2 regions of the Halomonas sp. M1 genome follow, and region 1 is predicted to be linked to the other one. Evidence: predicted binding sites of a transcription regulator. Region 1 holds the regulator's gene; the other holds the start of a gene.
What was found. Region 1 encodes sigma-54, which starts transcription at its own class of promoters, with help from an activator protein. Its sites were predicted from a motif close to TGGCACNNNNNTTGCTNT; they were not measured.

Region 1 (7,606 bases):
AAAATATCGAGATCGCCCCGAGAGAAGTACAAATCTTCAATTTCTATGAAGGGAACATCTGTCATAGGCTGATTGACCTTCATTGTCGCCTCGCCGTAGCGGGTTAGTATAGGATCACCGCACACCGCTTAGTGTAGAATTCATCGCTAAAGAAACAGTGTTTTCTAAATATTATCGAACATCGTATCCTAACACTATCTTTAGTAACAGCGTGCAGTAACAGCACCTCTCGTTGTCACTATCTCAGGCCACTGCAACGGATCCTGCCGCTTTTTTAAGCGGCTAAGCGACGAAGCGCTTTACCTATAAAGCGCAACGAGATGTTATTCTTACCTATTCATTTTTGAACGCTAACGAGACTATCAACATCATGCGCCAGCCACCCTCTACACCCAGCCAGCTGCGTGAAAGTGCGCTGCGCACCCTGCAAATTGAGCAAGCCGCTATTGGGGGCCTGCAGGCGAAGCTTGACGAAGGCTTCGATCATGCCTGTCAATTGATTCTTGCCTGCCAAGGCCGGGTAGTGGTCACCGGCATGGGGAAATCTGGCCACATTGCTGGCAAGTTAGCCGCTACCCTTGCCAGTACTGGAACACCTGCTTTTTTTGTCCACCCAGGGGAAGCTAGCCACGGTGACCTTGGCATGATTACCCGTGCCGATGTGGTATTAGCGCTATCGAACTCTGGCGAAACGGCCGAAGTAACCGCTCTTTTACCGCTACTTAAAAGACTCGGCACCCCCCTGGTAAGCATGACCGGCCGCCCCGGCTCCACGCTGGCTAAACATGCTGATGCCCACCTGGACAGTGGTGTTGAGCGAGAAGCTTGCCCGCTCGACCTTGCGCCTACCAGTTCGACTACCGCAGCGCTAGCGCTAGGAGATGCACTTGCCGTCGCACTTTTAGAAGCTCGCGGCTTCACCGCTGAAGACTTTGCCCTCTCTCACCCTGGCGGCAGCTTAGGCAAACGTTTGCTACTGCGTGTTAAAGACGTCATGCATGACGGTGCTCGCCTTCCCCAAGTTGCGCTGGGTAGCCCACTTCGGGATGCCCTGTTGGAAATCACCCGGCAAGGCCTTGGCTTCACCTGTGTCGTCGATAGCGATGGACGCTTAGCCGGCGTGTATACCGATGGCGACCTACGCCGCACCCTTGATCAATTTCATGACCTGCGAGAGGTGTGTGTTGACGATGTCATGACACGGCCTGGGAAACGTATTGGGCCTGATGTGCTTGCTGCAGAAGCTGTTCGGATCATGGAAGATAGCCGTATCACTGCGCTTGCCGTGGTCGATGAACAGCAGCGACCTATCGGCGCTTTACATATGCATGATCTTTTGATTAGCGGCGTTATCTGAAAACTATTGAACACTTACAAGGAGGCTCTATGGCCCTACCTGATGCTCTACTTGATCGCATTCGTCGTGTACGTCTACTCGCTCTTGATGTCGACGGCATATTGACAGATGGCCGGCTCTACTTCCAAGCGGATGGCATTGAGATTAAGGCGTTTCACACCCAGGACGGCCACGGCCTAAAGCTATTAAAACGCGTTGGTATTCATGTGGCGCTGATTACCGGCCGAGACTCTACCATGGTCAGTCAACGCGCCGCGTCTCTGGGCATTACCCATGTCCATCAAGGCTGTGAAGACAAGCTCGCCACACTCAAAGACCTTTGCAAGCGCCTTGACATCACTTTAGAGCAAGTTGCCTACTGCGGCGACGACTTACCGGATTTGGCCCCTATCAAGCGCTCTGGAGTAGGCATTACCGTTCCCAATGCACCCGACTACATGCACACCCACGCGGATTGGATCACCGATCGCCTTGGTGGCCACGGCGCGGTTCGTGAGATCTGCGATACGCTGCTCATGTCCCAAGGCCACTGGGATGCCGTGATGGACACCTATCTACACAGGCATTCGTAATGACTCGGCGGGTTAAAAAGCGCGTCTGGCTAACCGGGGTTGTGGTTGCCCTGGGCACCCTGCTGGTATGGATAGACCCCCGCGGCCCGCAAGACATCGCTCCAGACCCAGATGCTCAAGCCGATGAGCCTGGCCATGTGCTAGAAAACGCTGAAATCACTCTGTTTGGCGAAACGGGTGCTATTCAACAGTCGCTGGTCACGCCCTATTTAGTTCATACCCCCCAGCGGGCCATGACGCAAGCCACCTCGCCCCGAGTAACACTATTTGATGGTGAACAGCGAGAGTGGCTAGCTACCGCCAACGCAGGCACGCTCAATACGGACACACACGCGCTGACATTAACCGGCGCAGCCAGACTATTGGCACCGGATGAAGGCTGGCAGTTGGATACAGAGTTATTACACTATAACGGCATGACACGCCATGCATGGAGCGACGTGCCGGTACTTCTGCAGCAACCGCCACAGCGGATCAGCGCTTCACGCATGGATGTGTGGCTTGACACTAGCCAGGTTCGCTTAACCGATAATGTGCGCGGCATCCACCCGCCCGCCCCCCAGACGCCTTAGGAGTCGCTATGAAAGTTTTAATCTGCACCGCGCTTTTAGCCCTAGCGGTGCCGCTCTCAGCGGCTGCCCAAACAACGCAAGCGCCGGTTGAAGTTGAAGCAGACCGCTTAGATCTTGATCAGCTCGCTGGCACGGCAGTCTATAGCGGCAATGTTAATATTCGCCAGGGTGAGATGCAGCTTCGCGGGGAGCGTGTCGAAATTCAGCGCAATGATGCTGGCGAACTTGCCCGCGCAATCGCCACGGGTGAGCGCGCTTACCTACGGAACCAGCTAGACGGTGAAACAACACCCATGGAAGGCTGGGCACGTCGCATTATCTATCATGTCGCCGAACGCCGGGTTGAGCTCATCGATCAGGCAGAGCTTACCCAACGAGGTGATCGTTTCCAGGGGGGGCGCTTGGAATACTTCATTGACCGAGAGGTCGTGCAGGCCCGCTCAGAAGTCGACGGAAGCGAATCACAGCGTATTCGCATGACCCTACAGCCCGCGCAATAGGGAGTTCATTTGTGACAACCCCCAGCACCACAGCAACTAACGAAACTGCTCCGGTAAAAACGCTCTATGCTCATCACCTGGCTAAAAGCTATAAGCGTCGCCGGGTGGTGAAAGATATTAACCTAGAGATTACCCAAGGCAGCGTTGTGGGGCTACTCGGCCCGAACGGAGCGGGTAAAACCACCTCGTTTTATATGATCGTTGGGTTGGTTAAGTCTGACGCAGGCAGCGTCGGTATTGATGATCTAGACCTCACCCGCGCACCCATGCATGAACGGGCTATTGCAGGCATTGGCTACCTGCCCCAGGAAGCCTCTATTTTTCGTAAGCTTTCGGTCGCCGACAACATCATGGCAATACTTGAAACTCGAAAGGAGCTTGACCGTAGCGCCCGTGAACAGCGTCTAGAGTCGCTACTTGAAGACTTCCACATTACCCATATCCGCGACAACCTGGGCATGAGCCTATCCGGTGGCGAGCGTCGGCGCGTTGAAATTGCCCGCTCACTGGCAACCGAGCCTGTGTTTATTCTGCTAGATGAACCGTTCGCAGGCGTAGACCCTATTTCAGTGGGTGATATCAAAACGATTATACGCGCGCTCAAACAGCGACATATCGGTGTCCTCATCACCGACCATAACGTACGAGACACGCTCGATATCTGCGATATCGCCTATATCGTTGGCGATGGCCAAATCATTGCTAGCGGCGACCCACAGTCTATCCTCGATAACCAGAAGGTGCGCGACGTCTATCTCGGGGCTGATTTCCGCCTATAAACAGGCGCCTACCGACTAATTACTTTTAATGGCATGCTTATTGCACTTGCACCTGAGGATAACTCGCACTAGGGTGGAGCTTTCTGATTAACGAGTGGTTCTCAGATGGTCATGAAAGCTTCTCTTCAACTGCGTATCGGCACACAGCTGACCATGACACCTCAGCTGCAGCAGGCAATTGCGCTGCTCCAGCTCTCAACACTCGACCTGCGGCAAGAAATTCAGCAAGCGCTCGACGCTAACCCAATGCTGGAACAAGAGGATGAATTTGGCGAGCAGGCGGTCACCGAGACGCCGGAAGCAGAATGGGCTGAAAGTATCCCTAGTGAGCTTTCTGTGGATAGTGACTGGTCCGACACCTACCAAGATATGGGCAGCACGGGCGGTAGCAGCGAAGGGCCTGATTTTGAGCGCCAGGCAGCAGGACAAAGCCTGCACGGTCACCTGCTTTGGCAACTTGCCATGACCGACTTCACGCTACGTGAGCACACTATTGCCGAAAGCTTGATCGATGCCCTCGATGCCAATGGCTACATCACTCAGCCGCTTAACGACATCCGCGAAGGCTTAAAAGCTCAGGGCCTGGACGGCCTAAGCCAGCGTGAAGTAGAGAACACCCTGTTGCGCTTGCAGCAGTTTGAGCCCACCGGGGTCTTCGCGCGGGACTTACGCGAGTGCCTAATGCTTCAGCTAGCCACGCTCCCCGAGGAGACGCCGCTTTTAGTACCTGCCAAACGGCTGGTGCGTCAATTTCTTGAGGCACTCGGCAAAGACGATATACGGCTGCTTAAACGACGCTTGAGCCTGGATGATGAACAACTCGATGATGTTATTCGCCTCATTCGCAGCCTTGACCCGCGCCCCGGCAGTGCCTACGGCGACAGCGATGATAGCTATATAACCCCAGATTTGGTCGTGCGGCACGATAATGAAGGCTGGCACCTGGAACTTAATCCAGAAGCGTTGCCCCGGCTACGCATTCAGCCTGACTACGCAAGCTTGATAAAGCGTGCTGATAAAAGCCAAGATAACCAGTTCCTTAAAGAGCACCTTCAAGAAGCCCGCTGGCTAATTAAAAGCCTTTCGAGCCGAAATGATACGCTGCTGCGAGTGGGTCGAGAAATTATCGCGCGCCAGATTGGCTTTTTAGAGCATGGTGAAGAGTCGATGAAACCGTTAATTTTAGCGGACATAGCCGAAGCCGTGGAGATGCATGAGTCCACCATCTCCCGGGTGACCACTCAAAAGTATATTCATACGCCCCGAGGAGTATTTGAACTCAAGTATTTCTTTTCCAGCCAGGTCAGCGGCCAAGATGGTGGCGACAGCCACTCCAGCACCGCTATCCGCGCGCGGATTAAGAAGTTGGTGCAAGATGAGCCACCGGGCAAGCCGCTTTCCGACAGCCGTTTGGTGACGCTCTTGGAAGCAGGCGGAATTAGTGTTGCAAGGCGCACAGTCGCCAAATATCGAGAGTCAATGGGCATTCCCTCTTCAAGTGAACGGCGCCGTTTACGTTAGCGAACAAGGAAACACCGCTATAGGGCTTTGCAACAGCGTAAAAAGGGTTACAATCGAAGTACAGTCCCATGGATAAGGAGCACGTCAATGCAAGTAAATATCACTGGTCATCATGTAGATCTGACTGACGCCTTGCGTGACTACGTAAATGAAAAACTAGCGCGCGTTGAGCGCCACTACGACAACATTACGACAGTACAAGTGACCTTATCTGTTGAGAAAGAGCGACAGCAAGCTGCCTGCACTCTGCACGCAGCCGGGGCTGATCTTCACGCCGAAGCATTAGATAATGACATGTACGCCGCTATTGATGCTTTAGCGGATAAGATCGATCGTCAACTCGTTAAACACAAGGAAAAAGCACAAGCTCGCGCCCAAGGCGCTGGTGTGCGTTAATTCAATGACGTTGGAAACCATACTCCCCCCGGAGCGCGTGCTATACGACGTGCCCGGGGGCAGCAAAAAAAGGGTGCTGGAGTTTTTCAGCACCTTTATTGCCCAAAACACCCCTAGCCTGGATAGCCAGGAAGTCTTTAGCCGTTTAATTGGTCGCGAACGCCTGGGAAGTACTGGTATAGGTAATGGCGTTGCCATTCCCCATGCTCGAAGCCCCCACTGCATCGCCCCTATTGCCGGCTTTTTAAAGCTTGCCGAGCCAGTCGATTTCGATGCCATTGATGGCGACCCTGTCGATCTGGTGTTTGTCTTGTTGGTGCCGGAAGAAGCTGACGACACGCACTTAGCATTACTTGGGCAAGTTGCCACCATCATGAACGAGGCTGATACGCGACAACAGCTTCGGAAAAGTACTAGCCAGCGTGAACTTCTTGAGCTTATCACCTCAAAAATCCGTGAAAAATCGGCGCACTAAGCGTCTACCTCGACGCTAGCCGCTACCTTTCTTCATTTTAAGCCTCATTAATTTTTTGGCAGCCCAAGAGAAACTCTATGCAATTGGTGATCATTAGCGGCCGTTCTGGGTCCGGTAAATCTATCGCCTTACAAGCGTTAGAAGATCTTGGCTACTACGCCATCGACAACTTACCCGCGATGCTGCTTGGCTCTTTAGTAGATGAGCTGCGTGTTCAGGGTGGGCGTACCCATTTAGCGGTAAGCATTGATGCCCGTAACCTGCCAGCAGCTCTTGAGCGCCTGCCAACGCTACTTGAAGAGCTCAATCAGCGGCAGATTCGTTTCCAGGTAATTTACCTGACCACCGATGCAAGAATTTTATTAGAGCGCTACTCCGCTACACGTCGTCGACATCCGCTAACTCGCGATAGCGACATGACGCTTGAGGAAGCCATTAACAAAGAAGAAGAAACGCTGCTTGAGATACGCGACCTTGCTGATCTCATGATCGACACTTCACGGCTTTCGGTGCACGACTTACGTCGCCGTATTACCGATCAAGTCGCCCATCAGCATAGCGACCAGCTAACCCTCACCTTTGAGTCATTTGGCTACAAGCGGGGCGTACCCCTAGATGCCGATATTGTGTTTGATGTGCGCTGCTTACCTAACCCCTACTGGGACCCAACGCTACGTCAGTACACTGGCAGAGACGCTAACATTGTGGCTTTTCTCAGCAGCTACCCCATTGTCGATGCGATGAGCAACGACATTTACAGCTGGTTAGAGAAGTGGCTGCCGGCTTACCAAAACAGCCAGAGAAGCTATATGACCATTGCAATCGGTTGTACCGGCGGCCAGCACCGCTCTGTTTACATGGTGGAGGAACTCGCGCAACGGCTCGTAAAACACATAGGGGAAGTACAGCTAAGGCATCGAGAACTGGGACTTCAGTACACTCTCAGTGAACAACCGGCGCAACCATCACCTTCAGAACCAGTCGAACCTGAGTAGCTTTAACACCTTAGATGCACGTATCCAACAAGACGACACCACTCGGCAAAAAGGAACCAGGGTGCCAGAACGAAATTTAACCCTTACCAATCAGCGCGGCTTACACGCGCGAGCGGCGACTAAACTGGTCAAATGCGGGCAACAGTTTTCAGCCAACATTTTCGTTTACAAGCAACAGCAAAAGGCCGACGCGGCTAATATTATGTCGCTACTGATGCTAGCAGCACCTTGTGGCACCGAGTTAAAGGTTATCGCAGAGGGCGATGACGCTGAACAGGCGCTGGAGGCCATCCAAAGCCTGTTCGACGCGAGATTTGATGAGGATCAATGATGGTACTAATCAGCTAACCGCTATCCCCAAACATGAGTTGCTAGCTGCCTGCGACCGTCATGGCATCAATTAACCAACTGCCGGTGTGAATACTGCCACGAGTGTCTA
Region 2 (7,606 bases), 1.4 Mb from region 1:
CACCCACATGGGCGCGATACAACAGTTTTCCAGCACCGATAAATGGGGGAAGAGGTTAAAGTGCTGGAAGACCATGCCCACGCTGCGACGAATCTGCTCGATACGCTTAACGTCCTGGGTCAGCGGCACGCCGCCCACCACGATTTCACCCTGCTGGTGCTCTTCTAAATGATTGATGCAGCGAATCAACGTGGATTTACCCGAGCCAGAAGGTCCACATATAACGATACGCTCACCGCGTTTAACCTCTAGGTCGATATCGCGTAGCACGTGAAAGTCGCCGTACCATTTGTTAACGCCGCGCATTTCAACCATCAGATCAGAAGTACGTGTGCCAGAGACGTTGGTGGCTGCTTGTGTCATGTCAGTATCCTGCTAAAAATCGTTAATAAAAGCGGCGTTAGCGCTTATGGCCGGTGTGTAGCTTGCGTTCTAAGTACTGGCTATAGCGCGACATGCTGAAACAGAAGATCCAGAACATAAACGCGGCAAATACATAGCCCTCTAGCGAGAATCCCAGCCAGCGAGAGTCGGACAGTGCCGCTTGCACGATCCCTAATAGGTCAAACAAGCCGATAATCATGACCAGCGTGGTGTCTTTAAACAGCGAGATAAAGGTATTCACGATGCCTGGAATCATCATCTTTAGCGCTTGGGGTAACACAATCAGCCCCATGCGTTTCCAGTAGGTCATCCCTAGCGCGGCCGCAGCCTCTTCTTGGCCTTTGGGAATAGCCTGTAAACCACCCCGGATAACCTCAGCCATATAGGCACTTTGGAACAGCGTAAGGCCGATAAGCGCACGTACTAAGCGGTCAACGCTGATTCCTGAGGGTAAGAACAGCGGCAGCATTACCGAGGCCATGAACAGGACGGTAATCAGCGGCACACCGCGCCAAAACTCAATGAATACTACGCAGAAGCTTTTGACGATGGGCATATTAGAGCGCCGCCCCAATGCCAGCACAATACCAATGGGTAGCGCGCCCACCATACCGACGGTGGCCAACAGCAGGGTCAGCATTAAACCGCCCCAGCGGTGAGTGGGTACGCGGGGCAGGTCGAAGTAGCCGCCGTGGAGCAGCACGTAGGCCACTACCGGAAAGCCCACTAAGGCAAACACCGCCACCCAGCGTTTAAAGGGCAGCTTGGGAATAGCCAGCCATGCAATCAGCGCAAAGAAACCCGCAAACACCACGTTAGCGCGCCATATTTCTGTGCGCGGATAAAGGCCATAAATAAACTGGCTAAAGCGGGCATTGACAAATACCCAGCAAGCGCCTTCACGTGAGCAGTCGTCGCGGCTCGTGCCGACCCAGTCGGCGTTAATAAACGCCCACTGCACGGTGGGCACGACCAAAAGATACAGCACGTAAAGCCCGATAAGCGTAAAGATGGTATTGATTGGGCCGTTAAACAGGTTGGTGCGCAGCCACGCGACTGGCCCCACTGAACTACTGGGGGCGGGCCTCGGATCAATCATCGATTGGTTATGAATCATGTGTATTTCCTCGCCATTGGCCTAGCGTTCAACCAGCGCCACGCGGGCGTTGAACCAGTTCATAAACATGGACACCAGTAGGCTGATGGTCAGATAGACCGCCATGGTCATGGCAATGACCTCAATGGCTTGGCCGGTCTGGTTCAGCGTGGTACCTGCAAACACCGAGACAAGGTCTGGGTAACCAATGGCCGTGGCCAGCGATGAGTTCTTGATCAGGTTTAGATATTGGCTAGTGAGCGGCGGAATAATCACACGCAGCGCCTGGGGAATGACCACTAAGCGCAGTACTAGATTGCGCGGCAGGCTAAGCGCCTGGGCGGCTTCGGTTTGGCCGTGTGAAATGGCCTGAATGCCTGAGCGCACAATTTCGGCGATAAACGAGGCGGTATAAATCGACAGCGCAAGCCATAAAGCGAGGAACTCAGGAATGATCGTAATGCCACCGCGGAAGTTAAAGCCACGCAGCTCTGGCACATCCCAAGTAACCGGCACACCCGTGGCCACCAATACCAGCATGGGTAAGCCGAAAATTAACGCAAACGAAATCCAGTAAGCTGGGATGCGTTTGCCGGTTGCCTCATGGCGGCGTTTGTTCCAAACAACCAGCGCAATGCTGGCAATGACCGCGGCCATAAAGGTTGCGGGGATGAGGCCAAAGCCTGACTCAAAGAGCGGTTCAGGCAGGTAGAGGCCGCGCACGTTGAGGAAGATAACTTCACCAAAGGCGAGACTGTCCCTGGCGCTGGGCAGCGTGCGAAGCACTGCGTAGTACCAGAAGAAAATTTGCAGTAGCAGTGGGATATTACGAAAGGTTTCGATATACGCATTGGCTAAGCGGGCAAGTAACCAGTTAGGCGACAGGCGGGCAATCCCGACAATAAACCCAATGATGGTCGCCGCTAAGACCCCTAAACCCCCTACCAATAGGGTGTTGAGCAGGCCCACGACAAACGTGCGGCCGTAGGTGCTTTGGGATGAGTAGTCGATCAGACTCTGAACTATCCCAAAGCCTGCGGTGTTACCTAGGAAACCAAACCCGGTAGTAATGCCACGTGCGGATAAGTTGTCCTGGGTATTCCCGACGATATAGAGCAAAAAAGCGGCGACAGCGGCCACAAGGAGTAACTGAAAAATAAGAGCGCGCTTAGCGCGGTCTCGCCAGAAGGGAGGCTTTTGGCCGACCGGGCGAGAGTTGGGTCGAACGGACATGGATAGCGTCTCCGCGATACGGCAGGTCAATCAAATGGCCCGCCGTCACTAAACAGGAGGGCGGGCCGGGGTCAATCGAGACGCTTAGCGAATCGGCGGTGCGTACTGGAAGCCGCCTTGGTTCCACAGCGCGTTAACGCCGCGTTCGATTTCCAGCGGAGAGTCCATTCCTACGTTACGCTCAAAGCTTTCGCCGTAGTTACCCACTTGGCTTAGGATGTTGTAAGCCCAGTCAGCGTCTAAGCCCATGCCTTCACCGTAGTTGCCGTCTTGGCCGAGCAGGCGTGCAATGTCGGGGTTATCAGAGTCGCGCATTTCTTCAGCGTTTTCGCTGGTAACGCCATACTCTTCACCGTTAAGCATGGCAAAGAGTGACCATTTGACGATATTGAACCACTGGTCGTCGCCCTGGCGAACCACCGGGCCAAGGGGCTCTTTTGAGATAACATCGGAGAGAATGACGGCGCCATCTGGGTCATCTAGTTGGATGCGCAGAGCAGCAAGCTGAGAGGTATCAGAGGTGAGTACGTCACAGCGGCCAGCTTGGAAGCCACCTACCGTTTGCTCAGACGTATCAAATACAATCGGGTCGAATTCCATGTCGTTAGCACGGAAGTAGTCAGCTAGGTTGAGTTCTGTAGTGGTGCCCGACTGGATGCAGATAGCGGCGCCATCTAACTCAGAGGCTTCTGAAACGCCCAGGTCGCGGGAAACCATAAAGCCCTGGCCGTCGTAAAAGTTAACACCGGTAAAGTTAAGACCTAGGGTCGTATCGCGGGTAGTGGTCCAGGTGGTGTTGCGTGACAGTACGTCCACTTCGCCCGACTGCAGCGCGGTGAAGCGCTCAACCGCATTTAAGGAGATGTAGTTAACCGCATCGGCATCACCCAGCACCGCTGCTGCTACGGCGCGGCATACGTCAACGTCGATACCTTGCCACTCGCCGCTATCGTCTGGCGCGGAAAAACCTGGTAAGCCATCGCTAACACCACACTGAACGGCCCCGCGTGATTTGGTATCTTCGAGCGTGCTGGCCTGCGCAGTTGCTACGCCCGCAACGGTGATGGCGCCCGCAGATGCCAGCAGTACCAAGTGTTTCTTGTTAAACATGGTAGTTCCCCTTCCTAGATGTAATGTCGTTATGCATGCAGGTGCATGACACTAAAAGCTAGCAAGGAAGGTGCCAAAAAGGATACGACGTTAAATTCAGCGCTTTTCAACGCAAAACGGAGCAAGTTCCTACCAAAGTTGTGGTGCATGAAAGTGCATTAGCGGCTACCGTGCGCACTTTTTTGGTGCGTAGCCGCTAATGCAGAGGTGATACTCTCTGCTGAGAGCTTAATAATCGGACGTCTTAGCGAATGGGTGGAGCGTACTGAATGCCGCCGTCATTCCAAAGACTGTTTAAGCCGCGTGCAATATTGAAATCTGACCCTGTACCCACGTTACGATCATAAATATCCGCATAGTTGCCTACCTGTTTAACGATTTGGTACGCCCAGTCGGTCTCAATACCCATGGCTTCGCCAAAATTACCGTCCTGACCTAGCAGACGCATAACATCGGGGTCTTCTGAGGTGAGATGCTCGTCCACGTTTTCCTGGCTAACGCCTAATTCTTCGGCGTTAAGCATGGCAAACAGCGTCCATTTGACGATGTTGAACCACTGGTCATCGCCTTGGCGCACGGCGGGGCCAAGCGGCTCTTTCGAGATGATTTCGGGGAGTACAACAGCCATGCTGGGGTCGGCAAGCTGCATGCGCTGAGCATAGAGCTGGGAGGCATCGGAGCTTAAAACGTCGCAGCGGCCCGCTTCAAAGCCGATAATCGACTGCTCAGGGGCATCAAACACTACTGGATCGTAGGTCATCTCGTTAATGCGGAAGTAATCGGAAAGGTTAAGTTCGCTGGTGGTGCCGGACTGAGTGCAGACTGCCGCGCCATCCAGCTCTTTGGCGCTTTGCACGCCCAGGTCACTAGCGACCATAAAGGCTTGGCCGTCGTAGTAACTAACGCCGGTAAAGTGCATGCCCAGGGTGGTGTCACGGCTTGATGTCCACGTGGTGGTGCGGGATAGTACATCGACTTCGCCAGACTGCAGGGCGGTAAAGCGCTCTACAGAGTCTAGCGGTACGAAATCTACTTTTGTTGCATCCCCGAGCGCCGCTGCGGCCACTGCCCGGCACACGTCGGTATCCAGGCCGCGGTACTGATCATCGTCATCCAGTGAAGAGAAGCCCGGCTGGGCGGCATTGACGCCACAGCGAAGGCTGTCACGGTTCTGCACCGTTTCCAAAGTGCTGGCCATGGCCACCGTGGGTAGCAGTATGCTGATTCCTAACCCCAACCAACGAACGTTTTTCATTTTTATTCCTTAACGTGGGTAGCCAAACAAACAGGTTTAGCAAACAAAACTAAGCGCACAAAAAAGGCCGAGCAATGCCCGGCCTTCGCTGTCAATACCTTAGCGCTCGCTTACGCAAAGGCTTTCCGCATAAAGGGCGGTAGCGCCAGGGCGCCACGGTGGGCATCACCTGTGTAGTACTGTAGCGGCATTTCGTGGCTGGCGGCAGCTTGTTCGCGAAAGCTTTCCACGTTGGCGTTTTTACCCGCCAGGGTCACACTCCACCAGCCAGAGGGGTACACCGGCTGCGGGAAGGGCAGGGTGGCCACGCTATCAAAGCCTGCTTCACGCATATCGTTGCGCAGCTCACGAATGATAGAGCCGCTGTGGTAGAGCGGTGATTCGCTCTGCTGCACCATCACGCCACCATTTTTTAGGATGCGGTGGCAGCGCTTAAGGAAGTCGGTTTTAAACAGCCCTTCGGCAGGGCCTACCGGGTCGGTGGAGTCGATAATCAGCACATCGATGCTCTCATCGGCAGCGTCATCTACCCACTTCACGCCGTCGGCAAATAGCAGTTCGGCTCGGGGGTCGCCGTTAGCTTCCACCAACGCTGGGAAAAAACGCTCCGCCGCCTTGGTGACCTCTTCATCGATGTCGATTTGGGTGACTTTTTCAACGCCGGGGTGACGGAGCACCTCTTTAAGCGTTCCACAGTCACCGCCGCCAATGATCACCACCCGCTTGGGGTCTTGATGGGTGAATAGCGCCGGGTGGGCAATCATCTCGTGATAGAGGAAGTTGTCGCGGTCGGTCAGCATCACGCAGCCATCCAGCACCATCAGGTTGCCGTAGGTCTCCGTGGCGTACACTTCTAGGTGCTGGTAAGGGCTCTGTACATCCAGCAGTTTTTCAGAGATTTTCAGCGAGAAAGCGCTGCCGTGGCTATCAAATACCTCGGTGAACCACTGGTCGTTACGTAGTTCGCTCATTACTTTGCTCCTGAGCGTGGGGCGCTGGTTTGCGTTGCAATGCCTTGGTGGTATTGGGGGCTTAACTCGTGCAGCGCGTCCATAAAGGCGGTGACATTGTCTGGGTTAGTGAACTGGCTGATGCCGTGGCCCAGGTTGAACACGTGGCCCGGGCCGTGGCCGTAGCTTTCAAGCACGCGTGCCACTTCAGCGCGAATAGCAGAAGGCCGTGCGAACAGCACGTTAGGGTCGAGGTTGCCTTGCAGGGCTACTTTATGGCCCACCCGTGCGCGGGCGTCAGACAGCTCGGTAGACCAGTCGATACCCAGCGCATCGGCACCGGCGCAGGCGATGTGTTCAAGCCACTGGCCGCCATTTTTGGTGAACAGGATGACCGGCACGCGGCGTCCGTCGTGGTCGCGGATCAAACCGGAAACAATCTGCTCCATATAGCGCAGCGAGAACTCAAGGTAAGCCGGGGTAGATAGCGCGCCGCCCCAGGTGTCAAAAATCTGCACCGCCTGGGCGCCCGCACGAATCTGGGCATTCAGGTAGTCGGTTACCGCGTGGGCCAGGGTGTCCAGCAGCTGGTGCATGGTGTCTGGCGTATCGTAAAGCATGGTTTTCAGGTGGCGGAAATCTTTACTTGAACCGCCCTCCACCATGTAAGTAGCCAGCGTCCAAGGGCTGCCTGAAAAACCAATCAGCGGCATACGGCCGTTGAGCTCACGACGGATGGTCGACACTGCGCGCATCACATAATCAAGGTCGCGCTCGGCGTTGGGCACGGTGAGTGCGGCAACCTCTTGTGGCGTGCGCACGGTTTTCTTGAATTTCGGGCCTTCGCCGGTTTCAAAATAAAGCCCCAAGCCCATCGCGTCAGGGATCGTCAATATATCTGAGAATAGAATGGCGGCATCAAGGGGATAGCGCTCTAAAGGCTGCAGCGTGACTTCACAGGCCAAGTCATGATTGCGGCACAGATCCATAAAGCTACCCGCATCGGCACGGCTGGCGCGGTATTCCGGCAGGTAACGGCCTGCTTGACGCATCATCCACACCGGAGTGCGGTCTACGGGCTGACGAGCCAGCGCGCGGAGAAAACGGTCGTTTTGCAAAGGTGTGGTGGTCATAAACACTTGCTCTTAAGAAATTTGCCCGCATTGTAAGGGAGTCTTTGTACCTGAAGATAGGAATTGTACTTGAAGATAGGACGCATGGCGGCGTCTGGCCTGGCATTAATCGTCGCACCCTATTAATCGTTGCACCCTAGGGATACCGTGAGGCCGCCGCCGCTTCCTGGTAAACTATGTGCCCACTTTGCCAACACTGGTGTGGTTAACTGGTTTGGTTGATCAGCGAGGTAACCTGTGACCATCCGCTTCATTGCCGCTTCTCGGCTGCCCACTCCCTGGGCGACATTCACTATGCATGGTTTCGAAGACGAGGCCACGGGTAAAGACCATATTGCGCTAACGCTGGGCGACGTGAGCGGCGGCGAGCCAGTGCTTGGGCGCGTGCACTCTGAGTGCTTAACCGGCGATGCGCTGTTCTCCATGCGCTGTGACTGTGGTTATC

Region 2: P8S54_RS10390 (amino acid ABC transporter substrate-binding protein) is a predicted target of sigma-54. The motif match lies at 3,882-3,899, and genes of this name have one in related genera.

What each region holds. Positions count from the first base shown of each region.
Region 1 is NZ_CP121119.1:908,572-916,177, forward strand. It holds gene P8S54_RS04130 (ATP-binding cassette domain-containing protein) at 1-65, opposite strand, end outside; gene P8S54_RS04135 (KpsF/GutQ family sugar-phosphate isomerase) at 371-1,357, shown strand; gene P8S54_RS04140 (HAD hydrolase family protein) at 1,387-1,929, shown strand; gene lptC (LPS export ABC transporter periplasmic protein LptC) at 1,929-2,501, shown strand; gene lptA (lipopolysaccharide transport periplasmic protein LptA) at 2,510-3,001, shown strand; gene lptB (LPS export ABC transporter ATP-binding protein) at 3,013-3,780, shown strand; gene P8S54_RS04160 (RNA polymerase factor sigma-54) at 3,886-5,301, shown strand; gene raiA (ribosome-associated translation inhibitor RaiA) at 5,389-5,697, shown strand; gene ptsN (PTS IIA-like nitrogen regulatory protein PtsN) at 5,702-6,172, shown strand; gene rapZ (RNase adapter RapZ) at 6,250-7,167, shown strand; gene P8S54_RS04180 (HPr family phosphocarrier protein) at 7,229-7,498, shown strand; gene pmbA (metalloprotease PmbA) at 7,539-7,606, opposite strand, start outside.
Region 2 is NZ_CP121119.1:2,268,654-2,276,259, reverse strand. It holds gene P8S54_RS10405 (amino acid ABC transporter ATP-binding protein) at 1-315, opposite strand, end outside; gene P8S54_RS10400 (amino acid ABC transporter permease) at 401-1,501, opposite strand; gene P8S54_RS10395 (amino acid ABC transporter permease) at 1,523-2,713, opposite strand; gene P8S54_RS10390 (amino acid ABC transporter substrate-binding protein) at 2,798-3,823, opposite strand; gene P8S54_RS10385 (amino acid ABC transporter substrate-binding protein) at 4,068-5,078, opposite strand; gene speE (polyamine aminopropyltransferase) at 5,189-6,049, opposite strand; gene hemE (uroporphyrinogen decarboxylase) at 6,049-7,161, opposite strand; gene ribA (GTP cyclohydrolase II) at 7,399-7,606, shown strand, end outside.